Caballeronia sp. TF1N1: one gene and its partner. The protein of the gene in region 2 interacts with the protein of the main gene of each other region in a pairwise test. Links are inferred from orthologs where the notes say so. Each region holds a gene or a part of one and is shown on either strand. Other genes may lie near its edges. The genes, in order: kdsB and LDZ28_RS24695.

Region 1 (3,092 bases), on a different replicon or contig from region 2:
CAGGCCGGACGCGCCGCCGGTGATCAGAAAAACGTTGCCTTGTATCTCCATGTCTCTTCTCCTTGATATGAGGAAGTGCTGCATTCGCGGCCCTCGTGAGGCCGTTCGATTTTATGGCTCGCCGTTTTAGCTTGGCGAGAAAGTTTGAAGGCGTAAAAAAACCCGCTCGGCGAAGAGCGGGTTTTCCGTGACGCGGGCAAGTTACTTCAAAGCATCGAACACGCGCGTGCGGATTTCATCGACCGCGCCGAGCCCGGAAATCTTGCGATATTCCGGCGCCTTCAGCCCGTTCGTTTCACCGCGCTTCGCCCAGTCGTTGTAGTACGCGATGAGCGGCTTGGTCTGCGCTTCATACACGTCGAGCCGCTTCTTCACGGTTTCTTCCTTGTCGTCGTCGCGCTGGATCAGCGGCTCGCCGGTGACGTCGTCCGTCATGTCGTTCTTCGGCGGATTGAACTTGACGTGATACGTGCGGCCCGACGCCGCGTGGACGCGACGCCCGCTCATACGCGTGATGATCTCGTCGAACGGCACGTCGATTTCCAGCACGTAGTCGATTACGACAGCCGCGTTCTTCATGGCTTCCGCTTGCGGAATGGTGCGCGGGAAACCGTCGAACAGATAGCCGTTCTTGCAGTCGTCCGCGAGCAGCCGCTCCTTTACGAGATTGATGATGAGCGTGTCCGGCACGAGCTCGCCCGCGTCCATATAGCCCTTGGCCTCGACGCCGAGCGGCGAGCCCGCCTTCACGGCCGCGCGCAACATGTCGCCGGTCGAGATCTGCGGAATGCCGAACTTTTCCTTGATGAAGTTTGCCTGGGTGCCCTTGCCCGCGCCGGGTGCGCCCAACAGGATCAAACGCATGGTGATATCTCCGAATCGTCTAGAAACCGCGCGGCGAGTCTGAATCTGCATCCGGTGGCCAGGCTCGCGCGGCGTCGACGACAGAGCGCGCAGCCGATTCGAAAGTCGGCGCGGCACCCGCGGACAGCGGCGCAACGTTGAGCGTGGCGCTGACCGGAAGGCTCGCGCAATCGCTTGATTATGCCACGGCTCATTACGAACGCGGCCGTAATAACGGCGATAGAAATCGCTGTGATTCCCGCCGCGCAAGCGTTTGGCGGGGGTATACACGGGTTGTGCGAGCTTTCAGCCGGCGCTGGAAAAGAGCGCCTGGACGCGCGCGAGATCGGCGGGTGTATCGACGCCCGGTGCAGGTGTTTCATGCGTGACGCGCACCGCGATGCGCTCGCCATGCCACAACGCGCGCAGTTGTTCGAGCGCCTCGGCGGCTTCGATGGGCGCTTGCGCGAGGTTTGGAAACTCGCGCAGAAACTTCGCGCGATACGCGTACAGGCCAATATGCCGCAGCACGTTTTCGGGCACCGCGGGCAGCGCCGAAAGCGCGGCGACGTCCGGCCAGTGCGATTGCCACGCGTCGCGCGTCCAGGGAATGGGCGCACGCGAGAAGTAGAGCGCGACGCTCTTCGCATCGAGCACGACTTTCACGACATTCGGATTGAACACGTCGGCGGGATCGTGAATGGGATGCGCGGCCGTGGCGATTGCGCATTCGGGATGCGCCGCGAGATGCGCGGCGACATCGCGCACGAGTTGCGGGTCGATGAGCGGCTCGTCGCCCTGAACGTTCACGACGATGGCGTCGTCGGGCCAGTTCAGACGCGTCGCCACTTCGGCGAGACGGTCGGTGCCGGTGGGGTGATCCGAGCGCGTGAGCATCACTTCGATGCCGTGATCGCGCGAAGCCTCGACCACGCGGTCGGAGTCGGTTGCGACGATCACCTGGCTCGCGCCGGACTCGCGCGCGCGTTCGGCGACGCGCACGACCATCGGCTTACCGCCGATATCGGCGAGTGGTTTGTTCGGCAGCCGTGTGGAAGCAAGACGCGCCGGAACGACGGCGATGAACGGCACGGACATGATCGGACCTTACGCGCCGCCAACCGGCTTCAACGGCTCGACCGGCGTGCCTTCCACCGTTTGACGCGCTTCGTCGACGAGCATCACGGGAATGCCGTCGCGAATGGGATAAGCAAGCTTGTCCGCGCTGCAGACGAGTTCCTGCGCCGCGCGGTCATAGGTGAGCGGACCCTTGCAGATCGGGCAGACGAGGATTTCAAGCAGACGTGCGTCCACGGAGTTTCTCCACAACTAGAGCGATGAGGCGAGGCCTGAGCACGGCTTGCACGGGAACGACCCAGATGCGCGCATCACGCCAGGCCCCAAATTTTACTGCATCCTTCTCGGTGATCAGGATGGCGTCGGCTTTCACGTCCTCGAAAGGATTCTCGCGATACGAATAGTGATCGGGGAACGCGCGCGTGCCAGGCGTGATGCCGGCGGCGCGCAAGGTCGCGAAGAAACGCTCGGGCGAACCGATGCCCGCGGCGGCGACCACTTTCTCGCCTGCGAACTGCGCGAGCGGACGGCGCACCGATGGATCGTCGAGCAGCCAGGCATCGCCTGATTCGAGTTCGAGCGCGAAGGTGTTGGGCCACGGCGGCAAGGTGCGGTCGTAGGGGCTGTTGATGAGCGTCGCGTCGCGATGGCGCGACATCGGTTCGCGCAACGGGCCGGCGGGCAGCAGGAAGCCGTTGCCGCCGAGGCGGTCGTCGAATACGACGAGCTCGAACACGCGCGCGAGCCGATAGTGCTGCAGGCCGTCGTCGGACACGATGACATCGACTTCGGGATGCGCCTCGACCAGCGCACGCGCCGCCGCTACGCGATCCGGGCATACGAAGACCGGCGCGTGAGTGCGGCGCGCGATCAGCAGCGGCTCGTCGCCGACTTGCGCGGCGGCCGAGGTCGGCGCGACGCTCGTCGGCTTCGCGATCTTCGCGCCGTATCCGCGCGAAACGACGCCCGGCTGATGCCCTGCCGCGCGCAGAGCCTCGACGAGCGCGATGACCGTCGGCGTCTTGCCCGTGCCACCAACCGTCACGTTGCCGACGACGACCACCGGCACGCCGACATCGACGCGCTTGATCCAGCCGAGTTCGAAGAACGCCCGGCGCGTCGCGGCAATCGCGCCGAAGATGCAGGCGAAGGGCGTGAGCGCCCACGCAACG
Region 2 (3,173 bases):
CGCGAGCTTTTCCGAACTGAACACCTGCTCGGTGATCTTCGTGCCGTCGGGATACTCGAGTGTGTATCCATCGATTGGGCCCCATCGGCCCTTGGGCAAGGGTTCAACGTAGATTTGCATCATGATGACTCCGGCGTTGTAGGAAGCGTCGGGCAAGCGCCGTGACTGCGGCTGCCTCTTATATAAGAGCGTAGTCCTTAAGCGTGGCGCTGCATCGGGGAGAATGAGGACTAGATTTACGCGTGGAATCAGGACCTTGGAGAAGGAATTTCGCGATGAGAAACGCACCGGGGCTATGTGCAACGCGTGCATGCTGCCACGCAGCAGGATTTCTCACGACACGCGGGCTGGTTTCGTGATGTGGGATCGATGAGTTCGAGCGCCCGGCAATTTGCCCGTGCATCGCGAGTCCTGGCACGAGCGTGGGTTCCCTGGCGCGCGGCCGCCCAATGGCCGCGCGCGCCGGTAACGTCAACGTCGGTTATTGCGCGAGCGCCGGGTGCTTCATCAACGTCGCCGCAGCGGACGACGATGAAGCCGGGTTCTGCCCGGTAATCAAAAGGCCATCGGTGACGACATAAGGTGCCCAGTCTTCGAGCTTTGAATAGATGCCGCCCTTCGCCTTGAGTTCGTCTTCAACGAGGAACGGCACGACATCGGTCAGTCCGACCGCGGCTTCCTCTGAGTTGGTGAAGCCTGTGACTCGTTTGCCTTCGACAAGCGGTGCGCCCTCCGGCGTGCGGACATGGCGCAGCACGCCGGGTGCGTGGCAGACCAGCGCGACAGGCTTGCCAGCGGCCAAGAAGGCTTCGATCAGGGCGATCGAGTTTTTGTCTTCGGCCAGGTCCCAGAGCGGACCATGACCGCCCGGATAAAACACGGTATCGAAATCGGCTTGCGAGACGAGATCGAGCTTTACCGTGCTGGCAAGCTGCGCGGTAGCCTGCGAATCGGCTTCGAAACGATGTGTCATCTCCGTCTGATTGGCCGGCTCGTTGCTCTTCGGGTCGAGCGGCGGCTGACCACCTTTAGGCGATGCCAGCACGATTTCCGCGCCCGCATCCCTGAAGGCGTAGTAGGGTGCGGCCAGCTCTTCGAGCCAGAAACCCGTTTTGCGGCCCGTGTTGCCGAGTTGGTCATGTGAGGTCAAAACCATGAGCACTTTCATGTTGCATCTCCGTGGGTGAGTAAGGTGAAACCGTAAAGAAGGTTGATGGTGTTAGTAGACCAGTCGTCTAGTAAATGCTTCAAAAAAACACCTCTAAAGAAGTGCTGGCACCTCGCTCCCTGCTTCGTCAGGGAGCAAGTCGCAAGATCCGCTGCGTTGTCGTCGTCGCCACTTCAAACGGCTGCGTGTTGCGAACGATCTTCACCATGATGCTGGCGCCGAGCCACAGTTGATACAAGCTCTGCGCGACGCTTTGCGGATCACCTTCGATCGAAAGCGAGCCTTCCGCCACACCGATTTCGATTGCACTTGCAAGACGGCTAACGATCCCTGCCGTGCCGCGCTTCAACGTGGCGCGCATGGCCTCCGACATGTCCGCCACTTCGGCGCCGAGCTTGACCGCGAGACATTTGCCCTGGCAATCGAAGAAGGACTGGGTTTCTTGCCAAATGCTCCAGTAGTTCGTCAGCCGCTGCGCCATGTTCAGTCCGGGCTGCGCTAGCGTCCCGTCGAGGTCGTTCAAATAGTCCTCGAAATAGCTTTCCAGGAGCGCCACGCCGAACGCATCTTTGGAGCCAAAATAATGATAGAACGAGCCCTTCGGCACGCCGGCTTCCGTGAGAATCTCATTCAGGCCGACGGCGGAAAAGCCTTTGGCGCCGATCAACCGTTGACCAACGGCAATGATGTTTTCGCGGACGTCGACGGTTTCTGATGTGTTTGCGGTAGGCATGGGTGAACTTTAGCGTGTAGTAGACCAGTCGTCTAGTATTTTGGGAAATTTCTTGTCCTTCGCGGACGTCATGTCCGGTCCATGTGCGATTCCTCACACTTTGTTTCAATTTGTTGCAAATAGGCGAGAGGCCTATTGGATAAGGCTTTGCGGGCTGGGCGAGGTTGCGAGGGTGTCGGCAGGCCGCCGGGCTTGGTAAAGATTTCAAGCCCCACTCCGTTAAAGAACTCAACAGACAAGGAGCCAAAGCCATGAAGATCGAATCGAACAACACGCCCGCCGCACTCCAATCCGACACCTTTCGCGTAGCAAGCAAACGCGATGTGCAGGCTACGGGCGGCGTGCAGCAAACCAGCGCGACCAACGCAACCAGCTCGAAAGTGACGTTGTCCTCGTTGTCGTCGATGCAAGTCACGGGCGGCGCGGACATCGACACGGCGAAGGTCGAATCGATCAAGGCGGCTCTGCGTGATGGAACCTACAAGATCGACTCGGGCAAGATTGCGAGCGGCATGTTGAGCACCGCAGGCGATTTGCTCAAGACGACGATGCGTTGATGGGTGGTTGAGCGGGAATGGAGCGCGGACGGCGTAGCGCAAAGCGTCGGGGGACAAAACCAAATGCCCCGTTCAAATGGCATGGCCGATTCTGCAGATTCGTAGTCGAGCGGACCGACGCGTAGCGCGCCCGACACCAATCACTCGCCTGGCGGCCCATACATCTTCGGATTTCTGTGCGGCGCCTCGACACGCTCCGAATTTGAATGATCAGTCGATGCCGGAGCTTGGGTGGCCGACCCTTCGGCTCCAACGCTATTCTCCGGCGATGCCGGCGCACCAGGCACCGCGCATCCCGCCAAAACGATTAGCAACGTCCCAAGCGCGGCTTTCAACATTTTGCACCCGGCATTAACGCACATTGGCAATCGCGGGCATCTCTTTGAACGAGGGCTTGGCGAACAAATAGCCTTGCATCAGGCTCACGCCGGCTGCTTCCAGAAAATCGCGCTCGCCTTGCGTCTCGATGCCTTCCGCGATCACGCGAATTCCCAGATCACTGCAAATCTTCAAGACGCCGGCAACGATCCGCTGACGCACGGTGTCGGTGTCGATGTCGCGCACCAATGCCATGTCGAGCTTGATCAAGTCCGGCTGAAAGTCGGCGAGCAGTGTGAGCCCTGAATAACCCGCGCCGAAATCGTCGATCGCGGTCTGAAAGCCGAACGATTTATACGCGCGGAAGATCTGCACCAGATGCGAACGGCTAATGATG

Evidence for each region.
Region 1: the proteins of LDZ28_RS24695 (region 2) and kdsB interact in binary tests that used the Escherichia coli proteins (3 or more experiments, as listed by UniProt). The link is inferred for Caballeronia sp. TF1N1 from one-to-one orthologs.

The regions. Positions count from the first base shown.
Region 1 is NZ_CP084626.1:2,328,431-2,331,522, reverse strand. What follows is about bases 46-2,818. They hold kdsB (3-deoxy-manno-octulosonate cytidylyltransferase), read right to left. Parts: upstream 1,942-2,818; coding sequence 1,150-1,941; downstream 46-1,149. Other genes in these bases: lpxK (tetraacyldisaccharide 4'-kinase), read right to left, coding at 2,138-2,818; LDZ28_RS10790 (Trm112 family protein), read right to left, coding at 1,951-2,157; adk (adenylate kinase), read right to left, coding at 202-864; LDZ28_RS10805 (3-hydroxyacyl-CoA dehydrogenase), read right to left, coding at 46-51. Also shown: more of LDZ28_RS10805, read right to left, coding at 1-45; more of lpxK, read right to left, coding at 2,819-3,092. UniProt on the Escherichia coli protein: Activates KDO (a required 8-carbon sugar) for incorporation into bacterial lipopolysaccharide in Gram-negative bacteria.
Region 2 is NZ_CP084628.1:874,797-877,969, forward strand. Bases 99-2,952 are described here. They hold LDZ28_RS24695 (TetR/AcrR family transcriptional regulator), read right to left. Parts: upstream 1,902-2,952; coding sequence 1,296-1,901; downstream 99-1,295. Other genes in these bases: LDZ28_RS24685 (hypothetical protein), read right to left, coding at 99-123; LDZ28_RS24690 (type 1 glutamine amidotransferase domain-containing protein), read right to left, coding at 482-1,168; flgM (flagellar biosynthesis anti-sigma factor FlgM), read left to right, coding at 2,153-2,458; LDZ28_RS24705 (EAL domain-containing protein), read right to left, coding at 2,810-2,952. Also shown: more of LDZ28_RS24685, read right to left, coding at 1-98; more of LDZ28_RS24705, read right to left, coding at 2,953-3,173. UniProt on the Escherichia coli protein: Involved in response to both electrophiles and reactive chlorine species (RCS). Represses the transcription of the nemRA-gloA operon by binding to the NemR box.